Regions from separate parts of the Arthrobacter sp. HMSC08H08 genome, predicted to be linked through region 4. Evidence: riboswitches for the same ligand, from Rfam matches in the RefSeq annotation. Region 4 holds a riboswitch; each other region holds the start of a gene.
The links. A riboswitch is a leader RNA that binds a small molecule or an ion and turns the genes downstream of it on or off. The one in region 4 is predicted to bind S-adenosylmethionine.
Positions count from the first base shown of each region.

Region 1: it holds a riboswitch for S-adenosylmethionine, as region 4 does, so the genes downstream of both, HMPREF3175_RS03440 (O-acetylhomoserine aminocarboxypropyltransferase/cysteine synthase family protein) here and acs (acetate--CoA ligase) in region 4, are expected to answer to the same signal.
Region 2: it holds a riboswitch for S-adenosylmethionine, as region 4 does, so the genes downstream of both, HMPREF3175_RS10155 (acyl-CoA dehydrogenase family protein) here and acs (acetate--CoA ligase) in region 4, are expected to answer to the same signal.
Region 3: it holds a riboswitch for S-adenosylmethionine, as region 4 does, so the genes downstream of both, HMPREF3175_RS06210 (flavin reductase family protein) here and acs (acetate--CoA ligase) in region 4, are expected to answer to the same signal.

Region 1 is NZ_KV789382.1:44,027-49,659, forward strand. It holds gene HMPREF3175_RS03410 (ribokinase) at 1-87, shown strand, start outside; gene tpx (thiol peroxidase) at 241-735, shown strand; gene HMPREF3175_RS03420 (hypothetical protein) at 886-1,077, shown strand; gene HMPREF3175_RS03425 (phosphotransferase family protein) at 1,132-2,040, opposite strand; gene HMPREF3175_RS03430 (CPBP family intramembrane glutamic endopeptidase) at 2,071-2,898, shown strand; gene HMPREF3175_RS03435 (VOC family protein) at 2,941-3,582, opposite strand; SAM riboswitch class IV at 3,718-3,833, shown strand; gene HMPREF3175_RS03440 (O-acetylhomoserine aminocarboxypropyltransferase/cysteine synthase family protein) at 3,922-5,253, shown strand; gene HMPREF3175_RS03445 (homoserine O-acetyltransferase MetX) at 5,319-5,633, shown strand, end outside.
Region 2 is NZ_KV789394.1:2,671-8,303, reverse strand. It holds gene HMPREF3175_RS05880 (CynX/NimT family MFS transporter) at 1-440, opposite strand, end outside; gene HMPREF3175_RS05875 (LLM class flavin-dependent oxidoreductase) at 597-2,030, opposite strand; gene HMPREF3175_RS10155 (acyl-CoA dehydrogenase family protein) at 2,020-3,522, opposite strand; SAM riboswitch class I at 3,532-3,618, opposite strand; gene HMPREF3175_RS05865 (MarR family winged helix-turn-helix transcriptional regulator) at 3,791-4,318, opposite strand; gene HMPREF3175_RS05860 (SDR family NAD(P)-dependent oxidoreductase) at 4,531-5,460, shown strand; gene HMPREF3175_RS05855 (amidohydrolase family protein) at 5,619-5,633, shown strand, end outside.
Region 3 is NZ_KV789394.1:83,214-88,846, reverse strand. It holds gene HMPREF3175_RS06235 (acyltransferase family protein) at 1-775, shown strand, start outside; gene rpsF (30S ribosomal protein S6) at 1,028-1,327, shown strand; gene HMPREF3175_RS06225 (single-stranded DNA-binding protein) at 1,381-1,980, shown strand; gene rpsR (30S ribosomal protein S18) at 2,051-2,290, shown strand; gene rplI (50S ribosomal protein L9) at 2,314-2,775, shown strand; SAM riboswitch class IV at 2,973-3,086, shown strand; gene HMPREF3175_RS06210 (flavin reductase family protein) at 3,127-3,651, shown strand; gene HMPREF3175_RS06205 (PepSY domain-containing protein) at 3,770-4,402, shown strand; gene dnaB (replicative DNA helicase) at 4,895-5,633, shown strand, end outside.
Region 4 is NZ_KV789399.1:29,032-34,664, forward strand. It holds gene HMPREF3175_RS07290 (amino acid permease) at 1-267, opposite strand, end outside; gene acs (acetate--CoA ligase) at 453-2,495, opposite strand; SAM riboswitch class I at 2,504-2,601, opposite strand; gene HMPREF3175_RS07300 (hypothetical protein) at 2,660-2,932, shown strand; SAM riboswitch class I at 2,938-3,051, shown strand; gene HMPREF3175_RS07305 (LLM class flavin-dependent oxidoreductase) at 3,082-4,512, shown strand; gene purL (phosphoribosylformylglycinamidine synthase subunit PurL) at 4,696-5,633, opposite strand, start outside.

The sequences.
Region 1 (5,633 bases), on a different contig from region 4:
GCGGCCTCCTACGCAAGCCGTTACGCCGCCGACACCGTGACCCGTCCCGGAGCCCAAGCATCCTACGGCGTGTTGCCAGTACGCTGACAGAACCGCTGACCTCGCCCATCCGGAAAGGCTGCCCGTCCGCAGACGCTGCCCGTCCGCAAGCGCCGGAAGCGTGGCGCTGATGTCCGCTGTTGGCTAAGCCTGAGGCTAAACCCTTGCCAAATGCTGGGGCACCTCTGAAAGGATAAGGCTATGGCTACTATCGAGTTCCAAGGTAAGACCCTCAACACGGTTGGCGACCTCCCCGCTGTAGGTAAGGCCGCCCCAGAGTTCACTACCGTCAACACCGACCTTGAAGACGTAACCCTCAAGGATTACGCAGGCAAGCGCGTTGTGTTGAACGTGTTCCCGTCGATCGATACCGGGGTGTGCGCCCAGTCCGTTCGCGAATTCAATAAGCGTGCAGCGGGCCTTGAGAACACGGTTGTTGTGACTGTGTCCATGGACCTTCCGTTCGCGCTCGGCCGCTTCTGCGGTGCTGAAGGCATCGACAACGTTGTTGCGACCTCGGCATTCCGTTCGAGCTTCGGCGAGGACTACGGCATCAAGTTCGCAGACGGGCCAATGAAGGGCCTCATGGCTCGCGGCGTCATCGTGATCGACACGGACGGCACCGTGCTCTACTCCTCCCTGACTCCAAGCGTGGGTGAGGAACCAGCGTACGACGAGGTCCTCAACGTCCTCTAAACCACACACGTGCTGGCGCCCGGGGTCACAGACCCCGGGCGTTTCGCGCATCCACGCAGCAGTGCTCATCTAACAGAACTGGGCGGGCCTTCAACAGCTCAGCCGGATGCGGCAAGTAATCTCCGGAGATGAACGTGAACACCGACAACGATGGACAACAAATTTTTCGGCGCACTGTTTGGTGCCGTGATCGTCGCGTATCTGCTCTTCTTTGTCCCTAACGTGAGCCTCATCATCGGTATCACGGTCGTGTTGATGATCGCATCCTGGTGGGCGGTTGTAGCGTTCTGGCCTATTGAACCGCCAAAGAAACCGGGCGTGCGGACCTACCGCTCGAACTAGCGAGCTCCACAGTATGAGCCCCATAGCGAGCCCCACAGTATGAGCCTCAGGGGATTACTGGAGCAGCTCGCGGCATACGTGTGCGGCTTGAGCGGCCCTCATGATGCGCGGCTGGGTTTTCCTCAAAAGCCGGCCCCAGGTTTTCACTCCACCGCGCAGTGCGGCGTCAGCCACGCGAGTCAACGCCAATGACCCGTTCCACACGTGGGCTCGAGCCGCGAAGAACTCATCCGGGGCTGACGGGTCGATCACGTCTTGGCCGTGCCACAGCGATAGATGCGCCAGATTGATCGCCGGGTCCCACAAGGATGCTTTGTCCCAGTCGAGGATCCCGATCAGCTCGCCATCACGCCAGTGCATATTCCGGCCCGCTAAGTCCCCATGCACTAAACCACGCCGGAGTGAACCGCGAAGAGCGGCGCCTTGGCCCACCGCGGATCCCATGGCTTGCTCCATCTCACCCAGAGTAGCTAACACGGTAGCGGCACTTGCCCGCACATCGGGCTCAAGCGCATCGATCGCGGCATCGGCGCGGGCCTGGGTCCATTGAGGTTCTGCCTCCCAGGGCGCGCCAACCAGGCCTTCGTAGGCGCTCAACGGAACCGCCTGCAGGTCGGTAATAATCCGCCCCAACGCTGCAGGGTCGCCTTGGTGTAGCGGGTGGGCGGCACCGGGGATGAAACGTTGGATGATCCCGCCGGCGGAATCGATCGGGGAGCGGGATTCAGGGACGAGCCACGGAACATGCGGGGCAAGCGCATCTGCTAACGCGGCACGGCGGGCTTGGGCGAGCGCCTCCTCACGAGTCCGGGCCATCCGGAACACAACCTCAGGAACCGGGTCTGCCGGGATGAGAACCAGGTTCGACTTCCCAGATTCCTCAACCCGGCCAGAAACCCAATCCGCGGCAGGGTATAAAGCGTTGGCGCGTTCAACTTCTTCGCTCGTGGGTTGCCTGGCCATGCATCCAGCCTACCGAGCATAATCGGATGCATGAGTGCCCAATCCCCACACGCACACACCCCAGACGGTGACGGCTCAGCGAAGACGCCCGGCCTGGGCGAGCTGGGGGCGCCCTCGCGAAAGGCCCTGGGGTGGGAGATCGGCATCGTCCTAGCGCTCTCTTTGGGCAAATCCGGGGTGTATGCGCTCATCGACTTGCTCGACACCATCACGCGCGGCCCCATCTCCTCCGGGACCGCGGCCCTCAACACCTCAACTAGCACGCGTGAGTGGATTGATCTGCTGTATCAGCTTGCCGGCATCTTCTTTGCGCTTGCCCCGGTAGCGCTCGTGATCTACCTTGTTTCACGCTGGCCGGGCAATAAGCCTTGGCGTAGGTGGGGCATCGACGGTCAACGATGCGGTAGCGACGCCGCAGTGGGTTTCGCATTCTTCGTGCTCATCGGCGTAGGAACCCTCGCGGTATATGCAGCGGGCAGGGCGCTCGGTGTCACGACTGCTATCACGACCTCGGGCCTTCCGGACGCGTGGTGGAGCGTACCCGTGTTGCTGTTGGCCGCACTCAAGAACGGGCTGCTTGAAGAGATCGTGGTGCTCGCCTACCTGCATGAGCGGCTCGCAACACTGAAATGGACGCCCGCCGCGATCATCATCTTCTGCGCCGTAGTGCGTGGCTCCTACCACCTCTACCAAGGCATCGGGCCGTTCATCGGCAACGTAGCGATGGGCGTGATCTTTGGGCTCTACTACCTGCACAAACGCCGCATCATGCCGCTCATCTGGGCGCACTTCTTACTCGATGCGGTCGCGTTTGTGGGCTACCCGCTGCTCGCGGCATGGTTCGGGTACGGTAGCTAGCCCGCGCCGTCGGCCCTGTCAGCTCCCGCCGGGCCAACGCTGTTAGAGGGTTACGAGGCCCTTCGGGGTCTTCAACGTGACTGACTGCAGGCCCGGCATCCCGGAGGGGGAGGTGAAGTTGAATGTGACCTCGCCCTTGAAGTCTTCACCTGGGTGGCCGAGCCATTCGTCGATGCGTTCGCGGTTACCGGAGATCGTGAGTTCCACGATTTCACCGTGTGGCTCTTCAGCCCGGGATGGGTGCAGGTCCTCGAAGCTCTCGTCCCAGCGGAGGAAGTAGGGAAGCTGAGGGTCTGCGATGAGCCCGTTGATGCCGATCTGGCGCCACGTGAGCTCTCGCCCGTCGGGGAACTTACGCGAACCGGGGACCGCGCCGCGTTGCAGGCGCTCCTCGATAGGTGTGAGGTCCTCTACTGAGACGACCCAGCCCATCCATCCGCCACCCATCTCGCTTCGGGCGCGTACTGCCTTCCTGAACGGCTGCTGGAGAGTGGCCGGGTGGTCTAGTACCTCAACGACTTCGAGGTACTGGTGGTTGTGGAGGGGGAAGAACACGTTGCGTGTTCCGAAGCGTGGGTGCACGCCTCCTTTGACGTACCGGAGCCCGAGCTGATCGGCGATACGGTCTGCGGTGGTGATGAGGCCTTCTGGCCCGCAAGCGTAAGAAACGTGATCGAGCTTCATGGGTTAAATCTGACACTGTGTGAGCCACATCTCTACTTAGGTTTACCTAAGTTGAAGTCCGGCCTGTGGATCAAACCGGGTGTGGTGGGCGTTATGTGGTGCCAGTGGGTTGGCGTGTTGTAGGCTAATTGCCAAGGTCATGAGTGCCAGTGCAAAACCCCGGTTTGCTGGCCGGCAACCCTCCGTCCGCGGCGGGGTGCCCCGGGTGAGGACCTGGTCACACGGGAATGCCGCTGTGGCAAGCGCGGGCTCTGCCCGCCCGTATCCGGGCGGACGTTACGTCAAATCAACCGGTGTATGCGGGCAAGCCCCTCCTATGAATCAAGGGGTGCACTGTATATGTCGCAACAAAAGTTCGAAACTCGTCAGATCCACGCCGGCCAGACTCCAGACCCGACCACGGGTTCGCAAGCGTTACCGATCCACCTGACCAACGCGTATGTTTTCCCTGACACCGAGGCTGCTGCCAACCGCTTTGCGCTGAGCGAGCTGGGGCCTATCTATACGCGCTTAGGTAACCCGACCACCGAAGTCATCGAGAACCGCATGGCAAGCCTCGAAGGCGGCGTCGGTGCGCTGTTCGTCGCCTCCGGAATGGCGGCTACGAGCTATGCGATCCTCAATGTTGCGGAAGCCGGCGATCACATCGTCGCATCGCCATCCCTCTATGGCGGGACGCAGAACCTCTTCAAGCACACTCTGCCTAAGCTCGGTGTCGAGGTCACGTTCGTGGAAGATCCAGACGACCTGGATGCATGGCGCGGGGCAATCAAGCCGAACACCAAGGCCTTCTTCGGCGAGACCATCGGTAACCCGCGCCAAGACGTGTTCGACATCGAAAACATCGCCGCGATTGCACACGATGAGGCAGGCGTACCGCTCATCATTGACAACACGCTGGCAACCCCGTACTCGCTGCGCCCGATCGAATGGGGCGCCGACGTCGTGGTTCACTCCGCAACCAAGTACCTGTGCGGCCACGGAACCGCGATGGGCGGGGTCATTATTGACTCAGGAAACTTCGACTACACCCAACACCCGGAGCGTTTCCCGGGTTTCAACCAGCCGGATGAGTCCTATCACGGCATCGTTTACGGCCGCGATATGGGTGTTGGCTCGCCACTGGGTGCGAACCTCTCCTACATCCTGAAGATCCGCGTGCAGTTGTTGCGTGACACCGGCGCTGCGATCTCCCCAATGAACTCCTTCCTGATCGCCCAAGGCCTCGAAACGCTCTCTCTGCGTGTTGAGAGGCACATCGAGAACGCGCAGAAGGTCGCTCAATGGCTCGAAGCGCGCGATGACGTCTCCGCGACCATCTATGCCGGCTTGGAATCCTGCCCGTGGTATGAGCGTGGCCGCCACTACGCACCCGAAGGGGTGGGCGCGATCGTCTCCTTCGAGATCAAGGGAGCTGAAGACAACGAGGAAGCGGCCCGCGCCTTCGTGGACGCGCTCGAGCTGCACTCGCTTGTAGCCAACCTCGGTGACGTCCGCTCGCTCGTGGCGCATCCATCATCCACAACCCACTCCCAGCTGTCTCCGGAAGAGAAGCGAGCCGCCGGCGTGGGCCCAGGCACAGTACGCCTCTCAGTGGGCCTTGAACACGTGGATGACATCATCGCCGACCTGCAGAAGGGTTTCGACGCCTTCCACGCCGCCCGCGCCTAACTAGCGCCGGGACATTGGCATGTGGCAACGGAAGCGATAGAAACTCACGAAGCGAAAGCAGCGTTATGACGTTGGATGTACGAGAACACTCACAACACAACGCTCCCGAGAGCGATGTGAAGATCCTCCCGCTGGGCCCGCTGGATCTAGAGACAGGCGGGCACCTTCCCCAAACCCATATCGCGTACGAGGTTTTCGGCGAGCTCAACGCTGAGCGCAGTAATGCGGTCCTCGTTTTGCACGCGCTGACCGGCGACACCCACGCAGCCGACGGAACGCCGGCTAAAGATGCGCCGGCTAACGATGCGGCAGTGACCGATGCGGACGCACCGCAACCTGGTTGGTGGCGCGAGGTCGTAGGCCCGGGTAAGCCGGTGGAC
Region 2 (5,633 bases), on a different contig from region 4:
GGGAAATCACGCTTAATCAACGCCGGCAACAACACGTTCATGATCGCGATCCCAACACCAATCAACACGGTGCCGGTCCACAAACCGAACGAGCCAACCCAGGAACGCAAAACGATCCCCACGTTGACCGCAATCAAAGCGCCGAACAAAGAGTGCGCCAACCCGATACGCGCCGCGATCCGCGGCACGATCGGCGAAAACACCGCAAAACACAGCAGCGGCAACGAAATCAAAAACGACGCCGACGCCGCCGAAAGCCCCACGTCTTCCTTAATGCGGGGCAACAGCGGGCTCGCGCTCGTCATCGGCATCCGCAGATTCGTGGCGATCAACAAGATACCTGCGATCGCCAAAGCCGGGCTCACAGCCCTCGCCGCAACGCCCGGTGTCTCAGGGGCCTGAGTCTCACCAGCAGCACTATCCCGCATCGAGTTGCTCATTCCGTAACGTTATCGCCCTTTCCGCGCCGCGCAAGCCGGCAACCGTCACAACACGTCATCACAATCCGCGGCTGCAGAATTACGATGCGGCAGCAGGCTCCGTGGGGCATCCCACGGAACCCGCCCGCCGGCTATGCGCGGCCGGTAGGGAAGCCCTTAGCTGCCAGCTTCCACCAAAGCGCCAGTGCGGAAGCGGGAACCACGATGTGTTTCAGGCAACCAATCCTGCCCCGTCACCGCGGCACGCAACGTCACGGCATCAGTTGCCGCCGCATCGTCGGTGGTATCGGCGTCGGCGCCTTCAGCGCCGGCATCAGCCAACAGGCCCGGCTCGGCCAGCAGGCCGCGGCGCCTCAGCACGGGGCTCACGTATTCAACGAAACGTTCAAGATCAGCCGGCCGCACACCACTACACACATTGAAGCCATCCACGCCGGAAGCCGCCTGCCACGCCTCCAACTGATCTGCAACGCTCTCGGGGCCACCCACAATCACGGGGCCACGGCCACCCAACGTCACGAACGCGGCAATGTCCCGCACGGTCCACTCCCGCGACGTGTCGCCGGAGGTGACCGAGCGCAGTGCGGACTGATTCGCGTCCGTCTCAACCTCGGCCAGCGGTGCATCGGGATCCAGGCCGGCCAAGTCAACGCCGGTCCAGCCCGCGAACAGTGCCAGAGCCCCCTCGACGTCCACGTACTGCTGATAGGACTCGAAGCGGCGCTGCGCCTCCTCGTCGTCCGCGCCCGTCACGACGGTGACCATCGCGAAGGTGCGCACCGCATCGGCGGGCCGGCCCGCGACCTCAAGCGCCTCGTGCAAGCGCTCAATATAGCCGCGCACAACGCTCGGCTCAGAACCGATCATGAACACGGCCTCAGCGTTCTCGGCTCCAAAACGCAAGCCCCGTGCCGAGGCGCCCGCCTGGAACAAGAACGGGGTGCGTTGCGGTCCCGGATGCGTCAGTGACGCCCCATCGACAGAGAAATACTCGCCCTTGTGCTCAGCCTTCCGGACACCCGCCGGGTCCACGAAAACACCCGCATCGGCGTCCTTGAGCACCGAACCCGGAGCGAAACTGCCCTCGAACAGCTTGTACATGACGTCCATGTACTCGTCCGCGCGGTCATAACGCTCATCGTGGGGCAGTTGCCGCTCCAAACCGAGGTTGCGGGCCGCGGAATCCTGATACGACGTCACAATGTTCCAGCCAACCCGGCCACCCGTGAGGTGATCCAGGCTCGCGAACCGGCGCGCCAAGAGGAACGGGTCCTCATACGTGCACGACGCCGTCAACCCGAAACCGAGCCTACGGGTGACCGCAGCCATCGCAGACACCGCAGCGAAAGGATCCAGCAACGGAACTTGAACGCCGCGCTCATGCGAGACCGCGTCGCTGCCGCCGTACACGTCATAGGTCCCCAGCACATCGGCCAGGAAGAGGGCCGTGAAACCGCCTTTGTCCAAGGTTTGCGCCAGGCCGGTCCAGTAGCTCAACTGGTCAAAATCCGCTGCCCGGGATTCCGGATGCCGCCACAAACCAGGGGACTGATGCACCGGCGTGGCCATCTCAAACGCGTTAAGAAGCACGGCGCACCTCACCGATCGCGTTGAGACCCTCCGGGACGGTGCCGTTGACCAGGTAGTCGCCGATGATCCGCTCACGGAACACAATCGGGTTATGCGTCGCGACCGTCTGCGCATTGCGCCAGTGCCGGTCCAGGTTCTTCTCCCGCGACGTGTTCGATGCGCCACCCGTGAGGAACAGGTCAGAGCAAATACTGGTCACGATGCCGGGCACAGTCACGTGCGCGCGCTCAACAGCAAGCTCCGCTTCAGTCAGCAGACGCTGCGCTGTGTCAGTAGCGGCGCCGGTGCCAGCGTCAGTGTTGCCAGTAGCGGCGGCGCCAGTATCGGCGTCACCGTTGCCATCGCCGGTGCCAGCGTCCTCGCCTTCGAGCGAAAGCACGCCCTCGGCGGCTTCAAGCCGCCGCGCAGCCTCAACCACCGCCGACTCCACTACGAAAGCCTGCGCCGAAAGCCGGCCCACAACCCCCAGAATCTGCGGGTCCTCAGAGTGCGGAACACCTAAGCCGGTATTGAAGGAGCGGGTCCGCCGCCGCACGCCAGCCGCCGCATCGTCCACAACGTTGCGAGCAATACCGGCCAATACAGCGAGCAAGACAAGCTGGAACAGCGGCGCCTCAAACTGCGCCTCAGCGCTGCCAGGCACGCGGTTCAAAATGTGCTCGGGCGCAACCTTCACATCGGTGAAACGCGTGGTTCCGGTACCGGTGAGGCTCTGTCCGAAACCATTCCAGTCGTCCTCAAGCTCAACACCCGGGGCGCGCGTGGAAACGACAGCGAACTGTCGACCCTCGGTCGGCGTGCCGTCCGCATCAAGCAGCGTGGCCGAAACCCGGGTATGCGTCGCGTACGCGGTGCCAGTGCAGTAGTACTTAGCGCCATTGAGCACCCCAGTGCCGTCCGCCTGCACAGCCAACGTGGTGTTGAGCGTATTCAACGCATTCCCGCCGATCTCCGTGGACGCGTTACCCACAACATCGCCGGCAAGAACCTTCGCATACCAATACTGGCGGGTCTGCTCATCCTGGTACCGCAGCGTCTCCACGAAACCCGCGTGGGAACGGTATTGATGCGCGATGTTCGGGTCAGCCGCCGCCAGATCGATCAGCAGCTGCACCCAGTCGGTGAAGCTCACGCCCGGGCCGCCGTACTCGGTAGGAACGCGAAGCACGGTGAATCCGGCCCGGTTGAGTTCTGCGATCTCAACGAACGGCAGAACACGATGCGCCTCCCGCTCAGAAGCCCCACTCGCGATGCGGTCAAAGATCGGCCCGAAATGCTCACGCAGCTCTGCCAGGCTTGGCGTGTGGCCGGCCTCCCACGGGGTGACCGGAGCATCTTGGGTGGTGACGTAACGCAGCCCTTCAGCGAAGCTCAGGTCAGCCGAGGAAACCGCGGTGCTGGCGTTGCCGGCGTCGGTGCTGGCTTCCGCATCGGCGGCGATCTCAGCGCCAGCTGCAGGGTGGACAGGGGTGTGCGTGGACAACGATGACACAGTTATTCCTTTCCATCGTTCCTGGCGGGAGCACCGTGCATAAACCGGTTGCTGCGACGTCAACGAGCCAGGTCTCTCAGTCGCTCTGGATGGGTTACAAGCATCATTTCTATAGCCCGGCCTCGAGCTGTGTCAACTGCCCGCCAGGCGACGCGCGTCACAAAACGTCAACAAGAAGCGCCCCCGCGGCGCCTGCATCTAAGCAGGCCCCGCGGGGCGCTTCGTGAGGTCTAGCGGGGGTCAGCAGGCGGGGTTCAGAGACCAGAGTTCAGAACGCGACTTTCTCCAGCAGCCGGCTCAGTTCCTGCCGCTCGTCGGAGGTGAGCGCGGCGAGCACCACGTCGTCGGAGGCCATGGTCAGCGCGCGTGCCCTCCGGTAGGCATCCTGCCCCTGCGGTGTGGCGATGACGATCCGGGAACGACGGTCACGCGGATCCACCTGGCGCTCGACCCATCCCCGCTTCTCCAGGAAGTCCACCAGGTTCACTATCTGGCTTGGGTCCAGGCTCAGGAAGTCGCCGAGTTCGCGCTGGGACGGGTTCACGTCCGCGGCGGCCAGGGCCAGCACGGAGTACTGGCGGACCTTCAATCCCATCTCCTCCTGCAGGACGCGGTTGGCGTGGCTGTGGCCGATGCTGCGCAGCCGGGCCGCCAGGAACTGGACCTGGCCGGCGAGCTCTGACGACGTGAACTCCGCCATGCGCTCGGCCGCAAGCGCTGTGGAGGGGGCGGGGAAGCGCTGGGCGGCCTCAGTCGGGCTATTTGTGGCTCCGGAGGTGTCCTTTGTAGTCGTCATGTGCTTGCTTCCTTGGTCCGTGTACTCGAGGGAGTGATCCGGCTGATCTTGCCCATATAGAGGCTTGTCCCCTGCAGAGGATCGTACTCGAAATGCAAGCCTCGAAAAATAATTGACATTCTCAATTATATGTACTGTCATGGTTCTTGTGTGGTGAACGCCACATTAGGACAGAACCGACATCTAGCACGTCACCACCGAAGGAGAATCCCATGTCCCTCGACGGCAAGGTAGCCATCGTCACCGGCTCGGGCGCAGGCCTGGGCCTCGCCTACGCCCAGGAGCTCGCCCGCCAGGGAGCCTCCGTGGTCATCAACGACGTCAACCAGGAGACCGCGGACGCCGCTGTCGCCTCCATCACCGAAGCCGGCGGCAAGGCCGTCGCCGCAGTGGTCCCTGTCGGCACCAGCGAGGCCGCCGACCAGCTGGTCAAGACCGCCGTGGACACCTTCGGTGGCCTAGACATTCTGGTGAACAACGCCGGCATCCTGCGGGATAAGTCCTTGCTGAAGATGACTGACGAGGACTTCGATCTCGTTATCGGCGTCCACCTCAAGGGCACCTTCACTTGCGTCCGTGCCGCTTACGCATACTTCAAGGAGAACGGCGTGGCCGGGCGCATCGTCTGCATCGGATCGCCGACCGGTCAGCGAGGCAACTTCGGCCAGACCAACTACGCCGCAGCCAAGGCGGGCATCGTCGGCATGGTCCGCACGTGGGCCCTGGAGATGAAGCGCGCCGGAGTGATGGTCAACGCCGTCATCCCAGTGGCGGCCACCGCCATGACCAAGACCGTCCCTTACTTCCAGAAGGCCGTCGAGGCGGACGAGCGCGGCGAGGCCATGCCGTCCTTCTTCCGCCATGACCTCGGCTTCGGAACCGCCGACGACGTCGCCGGCCTGATCGCTTTCCTTTCCTCCCCGGAGGTCGACGGCATCACCGGCCAGGCCATCGGAGTTGGTGGCGATCGCCTGCAGGTCTGGTCCCACCCAGAGCCAGTGGCCACCGAGTACCACGAGGGCGGCTGGGACTACGCCACCATGCAGACCCAAGGCGCCGAGCTGGTCAGGGGCAACCTCCAGGAAGTCGGCGAGAAGATGCCTCCGCTGCCTGCTGAGCTCGAGCCTGAACAGAAGAACTAAGGACAAGCACCATGACCGGAACCCAGGACACGGCTCCGCAGGGGCCAGCCCACGGGAACGACAGCGGCGCCCCTGCCCCCGCCTCAACCTCTGCTCCCGGCCCCGCCCCAGTCCGCTACGAGCTGGGCGTGGACGCCTCGGCCATCGAGGCCGTGGACATGCACGTCCACCTC
Region 3 (5,633 bases), on a different contig from region 4:
GTATGGCTCGGTCATCACGCCCACCCCTGCGGAAGCTGAGGACGATGCGCGCACGGATCAGGAGTGTTTCGCGGGCAACGGCAAGAAACACACGCCGCGCTGCGTGAAGGGTAAGGAAGACGGCGAGAAGACGATCGCGATAATGGGTGATTCTCACGCCCGGATGCTCGTGGAGCCGCTAGAGGAGCTAGCGAAGCACCACGATTGGCGGATCATCACCTACACCAAGGCTTCATGCCCCATGTCACTTGAACCTCGTGAGCTCGGTAAAGCTGATGAGCGGTGCGTTGAACCGAATAAGGAATCCATCCAGCGGGTAATTGAGGATGAGCCTGATGTGATCATCACCAAGAACTTTGCAGGATCAACATTCCGCGGCGATGCGGCGGACGGTTACGAACGCACGTTCAAGGAACTGCAGAAGAGCGGGGCGCAGCTTGTGGTGGTTCGAGACACCCCGGTCCCGTCGCGTGATGACGATATTCCGATTCCACGCACGTGCGTTTCCGGGAGCATGGACAAGCCACACGAGTGCGATTTCAGTGTTGAACAAGGTTTGCTTGATGACCCGGCGGTAGAGGCGGCCGGGCGGCTCGATGACGTCTACTTCCTTGATATGACCGATTACTTCTGCAGCAAAGACGAATGCTCCGTGGTCGCGGGCAACACGCTGATCTACAGGGATGGAAATCACGTGACCAACACGTACCTGAGAAGCCTCGCACCCGTCCTGGAGCGCCGCCTCCCTCAACAGCTACGCGACCACAAGGACTGACTCCTCCCGCCCACGCGCGCTGCACATCGCAGTGCATGATGGCACCCACACGCACAGTGAAGAGTTATGGCTTGAGCCGTACTGCGGGTAGACTGGTGCTGTTGCCCACTTTCAAGTTTTGCTGGCAACCGCATCGTGATGCGCACTTCAGCAGGCTTGCACGCCCTGCATGGCAGGGTAGGGGCTACCGCAATAGAACCTCCTGGTACGGAAAGACCGTGCCCGCTTTATGTCCAAAGGAGGTGGGTTCACTTGCGTAACTACGAACTGATGCTGCTGGTTGACCCCGAGGTCGACGAGCGCACCGTTGAACCGACGCTCAACAAGTTCCTCGAGGTCGTCACCAAGGACGGCGGAACCGTCGAGAACATCGACATCTGGGGCCGTCGCCGCATGGCCTACGAAATCAACAAGAAGGCTGAGGCCATCTACGCAGTGGTTAACTTCACCGCTGAGCCACAGACCGCATCCGAACTTGACCGTGTTTTGGGCCTCAACGAGTCCATCATGCGCACCAAGATCATCCGCCCAGAGGACCAGCGCATCAAGTAAGCGCGTCCTCAGCGGGCACAACCACGTTTCAACGCTTCACGCTAAGGGGAATCATGGCTGGAGAAACCATCATCACTGTGGTGGGTAACCTCACCGCTGATCCGGAACTGCGTTTCACGCCCTCCGGTGCCGCGGTAGCGAACTTCACGGTCGCTTCTACGCCGCGGATCTTCGACCGTCAGGCCAACGAGTTCAAAGACGGCGAAGCCCTCTTCATGCGCTGCAGCGTATGGCGTGAACACGCCGAAAACGTGGCGGAATCACTGACCAAGGGCATGCGCGTCATCGCCCAGGGTCGTCTCCGTGCCCGCAGCTATGACGATCAGAACGGCAACCGCCGTACCGCATGGGAACTGGACGTCGACGAAGTCGGCCCAGCCCTGCGCTACGCAACCGCACAAGTCACCCGCAACCAGCGAGGCGGCGGGGGTAACCAAGGCGGTTTCGGCGGCAACCAGGGCGGCTTCGGTGGAAACACCGGCGGCGGCTTTGGTGGCGGCAACCAAGGCGGAGGCTTCGGCGGCCAGCAGAACCAGGGCGGCGGCGGAGACTGGGGTGCGCCTCAGCAATCTCCAGCTAACGACCCGTGGGGTAACTCTGGCGGCTCAAGCGACTGGGGCGCAAACCCCGGCCAGTCCGCACCACCGTTCTAAATCGTTTTCAAACCAATACCCATCCCGCAGCTGACACTGCGGGCTCCAAAACAAACTAAGGAGCTCCACGATGGCTAAGCCTGAAATTCGCAAGCCTAAGCCTAAGGCCAACCCGCTCAAGGCCGCCGACATCGACTACATTGACTACAAAGATGTCGCCCTTCTTCGCAAGTTCATCTCCGACCGCGGCAAGATCCGCGCTCGTCGTGTAACTGGCGTTACCGTGCAGGAGCAGCGCAAGATCGCTCAGGCGATCAAGAATGCGCGCGAAGTTGCCCTGCTTCCATACTCCGGCGCTGGCCGCGGCTAAGCAAGAAGGAGGAGAGAAGAAACATGGCAAAGCTTATTCTCACGCATGAGGTAACCGGCCTGGGTGCTGCGGGCGACATCGTCGAAGTACGCGACGGCTACGCACGCAACTACCTGCTGCCACGCGGCTACGCGATCACCTGGACCAAGGGTGGCGAGAAGGACATCGAGTCCATCAAGGCTGCTCGCGAGGCCCACCGCATCGCGAACCTCGAAGAAGCACAGAAGATCGCAGACGGCCTCAAGGACGCTGAGATCCGCATCGAGGTTAAAGCTGGTGACACCGGCCGCCTGTTCGGTACCGTCAAGCAGGCCGACGTTGCAGCAGCAATCGAGGCTGCCGGCCTGGGCAAGGTCGACAAGCGCACCATCGAGATCGCACAGCAGGTCAAGACCACTGGCCACTACAAAGCCACCGTCCGCCTGCACGAAGACGTTCTCGCGAACACCACGCTGCACGTTGTTGCAGCACCAAAGGGCAAGTAACACTCAAGCACTCAGCGCGCGGAACCATAATGTGAACCGCGTGTCAGCTCACGTGTGAAACAGTCTGAGACGCGCCCCGCGAGGGGCGTGAACGAACGCCGCACCCGAGAAAGGGTGCGGCGTTCGTCTCATTAAATGAACTACATGACACATTCAGTTGCACGGCGTGCGCTGAACTGTTTATCGTTTAACACACGAATCATGAGTACGGATTTTTAGGCCCTGGCTAATCCGTCGGCAACCCTCTCGCGTAGGTGGGGTGCCCCAGGTGACGATTCGGCCGTCGGGAATGCCGGCGGCAAGCTGCGCCGGCCATTGTGGACGGCCGATACTTGCGAAGGATGAATCGCTATGTCCCTGACCCACACCATCGACCAGGCAACCCTGCGTTCGGCATTCGACCGTTTCCCTGTAGGCGTGGCAGCTCTCTGCTCCCGCGTGGGAGGCCACCACGAAGGCATGGTCTCCTCGAGCTTTGCGGTCGGCATCTCATATGAGCCAGCGCTCGTATCCTTCTCAGTTCGCAACGAATCCCGCACATGGCAGCGCCTCAAGCACGGCTATCGGCTCGGCGTCTCGATTCTGGCCGATGAACACCGCGAGGTCTGCTATCAGCTCGCCTCCCGCGACGCATCCAAGCGTTTCAGCGGCCTCGACGTCACGTTAGCTGACTCCGGTGCTTTGTTCCTGGACCGCGCCGCCCTGTGGCTTGAGACCTCGATCTATGACACGGTCCCGGCAGGCGACCACACCATCGTGCTGTTGAAGGTCCACGCTGTATCTCACGGCGAGGAACACGGAGAGCCGATCGTGCTGCACGGCAAGACGTTCCGCGACCTTGCGCAGCTTCCAGACCGCGCACTCGTAACCGCCTAAAGCCTGCTGTTTGGAAGGCGCTGATCATAGGACAAACGCGGGCAGTTAATCTAGGTTGGCTTAGAGCTGAGCAAAAAAAGCAGTGCTATCTGAGTCCCGATCTGCGTATATTGAGGCCATGGAGAAGAAACATGTAGCCCTCACGTCCGTAGCAACCCTCGCGCTGGTTCTTGCCGCTTGCGGTGCTCCAACGGAGGACAAAACCTCCGAACCCACCCAGGACGCCCAGCAGACCCAAACTCAGCAGACTGAGACTCAGCAGGCGCAGAACACTGACGCCGATGACGCTGATGGTAAGGACTCTGCAGACAACAACGCGCAAGCCCCAACCAAGGGTGGTAGCCAACAGAACGCTCTCAAGGCGATCGAGACCGCTGAAAAGGAAGTTGGCGGCAAGGCCGTTGACCTCGACTGGGATGACGATAAGAGCGGCTGGAGCGTAGATGTTGTCAAGGGCAATAAGAGTCACGAGCTCGAGGTAGCCGCTGACGGATCCAAGGTCACCAACCAGGATGAAGTCGAAGACGTAGACAGCGATGACCGCCGCGAATATGACGCGATCAAGGTAGAAATCGCTAAGGCGATCGAGACCGCGCTCAAGGACACCCCAGGCACCCTCGATGACGTCAGCGTTGACGAGGAGCAAGGCCAGATCATGTGGGAAGTTGATATCTACCCAGAGGGTGGCGGCGCCGACGTGACGGTCTATGTGGACGTCAAGAGCGGACAGGTCCTCAAGAAGGACAAATAAGCACGCAAAAGCATAAGCAATAGTGCAAGGTAGTTTGTGGGGCGGGCCCTTTCGGGCTCGCCCCATGTGCATGTAGCCCCATTTGTGGGGGCGGTCAACCTTCCGCGAGGGTGAGTTGGCGAACCTTCAACCTCTACTCGGGCGAGTCTGTGGGTAACTAGCCCAAACCTGTGGATAACTTAGCGTTTCAGGCATGTATCGCGTGGATATCCCTCTTGTCAACATGACACGTGTGCTTGAAGGTTGGGGAAAAGTTTTTAGAGCATCTTCATAATCCACAAGAAAAAACCGCGGAATCTCGCGGGATACAGCTAATTTTAAGCAAAATCACAGCGATGTTTTCCCCAGGTTATCCACAGAAGTAGTGGATATCCACCGGTGTGTTCCACAATAGTCCACACACTATCGACAGGGGCTGTGGATAACTCGGGTTGTGTTGTGTCTATTTCGCCCTACACTGAGCCTGAGGACAGTACAGGTTGAAGGAGCACAGTGGATCAGTACAGCGACGCCGACTACAGCGATGCAGGCGCATCATCCTCGGGTGCGTCCTCACTTGCTGAGCGCGTCCCGCCTCAGGATGTAGCGGCTGAACAGTCGGTTTTGGGTGGCATGTTGCTCTCCCAGGACGCGATCGCCGACTGTGTAGAGATTCTGCGCTCATCGGATTTCTATAAGCCCGCGCACTCGATCATTTTTGACGCGATCACCGATCTCTACGGCCGTGGGGAACCGGCTGATGCGGTGACCGTCTCGAGCCACCTGACCAAGAGCGGTGAGCTCAACCGTGCCGGTGGCGCGGCCTATCTGCACGAGCTGATCCAATCCGTTCCGACGGCCGCGAACGCGAGCTTCTACGCCGAGATCGTGAGGGAGCGCGCCATCCTGCGCCGCCTCGTCTACGCGGGCGATCGCATCACGCAGATGGCCTTCGCAGCCGACGGTGAGGTCGACGCGATCGTCAACGACGCCCAGTCCGAGGTCATGCAGGTTGCTGAACGGCGCGCCGCGGAAGACTACGTGCTGCTCTCAGAGATCATGGAGTCCACGGTCGATGAGATCGAGGCCGCAGGGCAGATGACCGGCGACGAAATCACCGGTGTGCCTTCGGGCTTCTATGAGCTTGACGAACTGACGCAGGGGTTCCAGGGTGGCCAGATGATCGTGGTCGCGGCCCGCCCCGCAGTCGGTAAATCGACCTTCGCGCTGGATATCGCCCGCTCCGCGGCGA
Region 4 (5,633 bases):
GCGGACCGCCATCTCGCCCAGGGCGCGCATCACGATGAATACCGCGGCACCCGCCACGATGTAGGCGAGCAGAACGATCGGGCCGGCGGCCTTGATCGCATCCGCTGAGCCATAGAAAAGCCCGGTTCCGATCGCCGAACCCAGCGCCATGAACTGGATGTGGCGCCCGGTCAGGCCTTTATCGAGGGAAGCCTTCTCAACCCGGGGCGAAGCGTCGGCGCTGGAACCCGTGCCGCTGTTAGAAGCCGTGTCTTTGCTAGAACGCATGCATCGAGACTAGGACGATGCGTGACCCAATGCACATTCGCGATAGGGCTTGGGCGAGCTGGCCGCCTAACCCTAGACGAACTGACTTCAAATCAGCTCAAAGCACGCATTTTCTCCTGCGGCGCGGCCTCCTGCTGTAGCCGCGGGTAAGTTCCCCGGTTGGTACGGCCTAGCTGCGGATACAGCTAGCCGCGGGCGGCGGCGAGCACGTCCGGGATGCATTCTTCGTTGCGCAGGCTCGTGGTGTCGCCGAGTGTTTCACCGGTATAGGCCTGGGTGAGGATGCGGCGCATGATCTTGCCGGAGCGGGTTTTCGGTACGTCGGGCACGAGGATGATGCGGGCCGGTTTCGCGATGGGCCCGATCTCCTTGGTCACGGTGGCGCGTAGCCGCTGCGCGAACTCGGCGACGGCCTCCTCGCTCGCGTCAGCGCCGAGCAGGGACTGATCGCCGGGGACCACGAACGCGATCGCGGCGTGCCCGGTCTTCGCATCCGGTACCGGGCACACGCCGGCTTCCACAACACCCGGGTCGGTCACGAGCGCGGACTCGATCTCAATGGTTGAGAGCCTGTGGCCTGAAATGTTGATGACGTCATCGGTACGGCCGAGGATCCAGGTGTCGCCGTCGGCATCGACTTTCGCGCCGTCGCCTGCGCTGAACCAACCGTATGTGGCGTAGGCCTTCCAATAGGAGGTGTACCAGCGTTCAGGGTTTCCCCACACGGTGCGCGCCATCGAGGGCGGGAACTGGGTGAGCACGATGTTGCCTTGGGTTCCAGCCGGTGTCGGGTTGCCCTCGTCGTCGACAACCGCGGTCGCTACCCCTGGCATGTCGCGGCCTACGCTGCCGGGCTTGACGGTGGTTGCGCCGGGTAGGGGAGTGAGGATGGTGGAGCCAGTTTCTGACTGCCACCAGGTATCGACCATGCTGATGCCGCGCTCGGGTTCCCCGGTTTCAGGGTTGGCGGGCTGGTAGGTGTCGCGGCCGATCTGTTCGCGTAGCCACCGTGCTGCTTCAGGGTTGACGGCTTCACCTACGGTTCCGCCGAGGCGGATGCTGGAGAGATCGTATTCGGCTGGGATCCCTTCCGGGAACCAGCCCATGAGCGAACGCACGAGCGTTGGCGCGGTGTAGTAGGAGGTCACACCATAACGCTGGATGACTTCGAAGTGCCGGCCCGGGTGCGGGGCGTTCGGCACGCCTTCATAGATGACTTGGGTCGCGCCGGCCCCGAGCGGCCCATAGATCTCGTAGGTGTGGGCGGTGACCCACGCGAGATCTGCAGTGCACCAATGCACGTCGCCCGCGCGTTGAGCTGGGTCCGGGTGGGCGAAAATCTGGTTATAGGTCGCTACAGCACCGGTGAGGTAGCCGCCGGTCGTGTGCACCAGGCCCTTCGGTTTCCCGGTGGTCCCGGAGGTGTACATGATGAACAGCGGATTTTCCGCATCGAACGCTTCCGGTGTGTGCTGCCGGGGCTGGCGGGGCACAATCTGGTCCCACCAGATGTCACGGCCTTCGGTCCACGGGATGTCTCGCTGGCCGGTGCGGTCGATCACGAGCACATGCTCGAGCTGGTTCTCCCCGGATGCGGCCTCGTCCGCGATGTCCTTGACGGGCACGGCCTTGCCGCGGCGGTACTGGCCGTCGCTGGTGACCAGCAGCTTGGCGCGGGTGTCTTCAACCCGGAAACGCAACGCTTCTGCGCTGAACCCGCCGAAAACAAGCGAGTGGATCGCGCCGATGCGTGCGCAAGCCAGCGTGATGATGATCGTCTCAACGAGCACCGGAAGATAGATCACGACGCGATCGCCGCGGGTGATGCCCAGTTCCGTGAGCGCGTGGGCGGCCTGCGAGACTTCCTCGGTGAGTTCGCGGTAGGTCACGGTGCGACGGTCGCCGGGTTCACCTTCGAAGTAGAGCGCTACTTTGTCCCCGTTGCCCGCCGCTACGTGGCGGTCTGCGCAGTTGACAGCGGCGTTGAGCGTGCCTCCCGCGAACCAGGTTTGCTGCAGACCTTCCTGAGTTTCAGGGTTAGGCGGGGTTAGCGTGTGCACCGTATCCCACGGGGTCTCCCACGTGAGCTGCCCGGCCTGTTTGGCCCAGTACGCGCTGTGCTCTTCATCGCTAAGCAGCGCGTCATCGCTAGGCTGCGCGCTGCTGAGGTTTGCGTTGCTGAGCTGAGCCTGGGCGGCCTGGTGCGCGGGTGCGGACGTTGCGGTCATGCGTTGTCACTCCATCGATCCTGGCGTGAGCACCATGCCCGGTAAAAACCCGGGGTGGTTGCTGCGGCGTCGTAGAGCCAGATCTCTCAGCCGCTCTGGATGGTTGTGCTGTCCATAGTGGGTGACGAATGCGGTTGCACGCAAATCGGGTCAGCGTGTGTGTCATGTTGCTCAACACGGCTGGCGAAGCAAAGGCGTCCGATGCGGCGGGCGATCACCCCACCCATGATCCCGTTGATGATCAGCGCGATGATATCGACGGTAAAGAACACTTCTGGCCGCGCAAGTTCCACGTCGCTGTAGCCCTTTCACCTGCAGAAACCCGTGTTATGGCTTGGGGTAATACTTTCGCAAGTGTAGCCGCCGATGCGTGCCGTCATTCTTTGTCATCGGTCACGAGCGATTTGCGTGATGCCCATGGTGTGCCTCTATGCTGAATCCGTATCCATCCAGAGCGGCCGAGAGATCTGGCTCGTTGACGCCGCAGCAACCATCCTGAAGGGTTCCGTAGCAGGAATCGTGAGGGAAAGGTGCTCCCGCCAGAAGACGATGGCGCAGCGTTTGAGGGCTGCGGGAAAGGGTTAACATGTCGTCTGAAAAACCGATTCTTCTCAACGCCTTCGCGATGAACACGATTGGCCACCAGTCCCCGGGTTTGTGGAAGCATCCGGAAGATACCTCGCGGGATTACAACAAGCTCTCGCACTGGGTTGAGCTCGCCAGGATCCTGGAAGAGGGCCGTTTCTCCGCCCTGTTTTTGGCCGATGTGATGGGTGTGTATGACGCGTATGCGAACTCCCCGGAAACGGCGTTGCGTTCCGGTGCGCAGATCCCGTTGGCTGATCCGGCGGTGATCGTGGCGGGGATGGCTGCAGCGACGAAGAACCTCGGTTTCGGTGTCACTGCGGGCACTGCGTATGAGCATCCGGTGGGGCTCGCGCGCCGCATGGCGACCCTGGATCACATCACGGGCGGGCGAGTCGGCTGGAACGTTGTGACCGGCTACCTCGAGTCCGCGGCGAAGAACTTTGGCCAGACCAGCCAGATGGAGCACGACGAACGCTACGATCACGCGGATGAATACCTCGAGGTCGTGTATAAGCTGCTCGAGGGTTCGTGGGAGGACGACGCGGTTGTAGCTGACCGCGAATCCGGCTTGTTCGTTGACCCGGCTAAGGTGCACCCGATTGAACACGAAGGCACGTGGTTCAACGTTCCAGGCATTGCGATCACGGAGCCTTCCCGCCAACGCACCCCGGTGATCTTCCAGGCCGGCGCGTCCTCGCGCGGTATGGCTTTCGCGGGGAAGCACGCTGAGGCTGTGTTCGTTTCGCAGGCAACCAAGGAAGGCCTCGCGAAGACCGTGAAGAAGATTCGTGAAGCAACCGTGGCGGCGGGCCGTAACGCTGATGACGTCAAGATTTTCGCGATGATCACCCCGGTTGTGGGTAAGACGAACGAGGAAGCGTGGGAGAAGTTCCGCGAATACCAGTCTTATGCCGATGAGCAGGGCGCGTTGGCGTTGCTCGCAGGCTGGACGGGCATCGACTTGTCCGAATACCCGCTGGATGCGGTGATCGGTGAAGACGTGGAGTCCAACGCGATCCAGTCCGCGGTGAACATGTTCCAGGCGGCTTCAGGTGATTCTGATAAGCCGTGGAACGTGGGCCAGTTGGCGCGCTACATCGGCGTGGGTGGTTTCGGTCCGGTTGCCGTGGGTACCGGCCGCGAAGTCGCCGAACAGTTCCACGAATGGGTGCGTGACACCGGGGTGGATGGCTTCAACGTCGCCTACGCGGTCAAGCCTGGCACGTTCCGTGACGTCGTGGACTACGTGATTCCAGAACTCGAAGCGCTCGGCGTGTACCCGAGCGCTGAGGAAGCCGCCGACGCCACGGTTGCGTGGGATGCCGACCGCCCAGTGGAAGACCAGACGGGTTCCTCCTTGCGCCACGCACTGTTTGGTCGCGGCGACCGGTTGCCGGAAAACCATCCGGGCGCGGCTGTCCGCCGCTAGGTTGCCACGCTGGCGGGCAGGAGACAGCGCCCGCCAGCCAGGGTAGGCCGTACATTTCACGGCCGCGAATACGACATGGCTGTGGGCGCCAGGATGAACCTGGCGCCCACAGCCATCTCTTGTTATCGAAGGTGCCTGCTAGCGGTGTGCTGTAGCCGTACGGCACACCGCTAGCAACAGGCGTTAGCCGAAGTGGCGTTGCATGGTTGTGCCCCAGCCTTCGCGGATTTCGTCGAGGGTTGCACAGAACTCGCCTTGAACTTCGATCGCGTGCGAGGAAGCGTCCACGACACCCAGGCGGACGTGGGCGAAGCCGCGTGCCGCGGCCATCGCGGTGAAACGTTCCTCCTCGGAACGCGGCAGGCACACCAGCGCGCGGGCCTGCGATTCTGAGAACAGAGCGGTGAAAGCGTCAATGCCGTCACGCTGTTTGAGCTCATCCAGGTTCACGCGCACACCGACGCCGTAGCGCATCGACATCTCGACCAGCCCGGCTGCGAGGCCGCCTTCGGAGAGGTCGTGGGCGGCATCGAACATGCCGTCGCGGGAACCAGAGACCAGAAGCTGGCCCAGGGTGCGTTCCGCATCGAGGTCGACCTTCGGCGGGATACCGCCGAGGTGGTCACGCATCGCGGCGAGCTCGGAGCCATCCAGCTCATCGCGGGTCACACCAAGCAAGTAGACCGCGTTGCCGTCGTGCTCTTCACGCCAACCCGAAACCGTGCGCGCGGTGACGTCATCGAAGCGACCCATCACGCCCACAACCGGGGTCGGGTGGATCGGGGTCTCGCCGGTCTGGTTGTAGAGCGAAACGTTACCGCCGGTCACCGGAACCTGGAGTGCAAGGCAGGCATCCGAAAGCCCCTCGATCGCCTGGACCAGCTGCCACATCACATTCGGGTCCTCAGGGGAACCGAAGTTCAAGCAGTCAGTCACAGCCATCGGGGTAGCGCCGGAGGTCGCGACGTTGCGGTACGCCTCGGCCAAAGCCAGCTGAGCGCCAGCGTAGGGGTCGAGGTAGGCGTAACGGCCGTTCGCATCCGTCGCGAAACCGACACCCATGCCGGTGTTTTCATCAACGCGGATCACGCCGGCGTCGTCAGGGGAAGCCAACGCTGTGT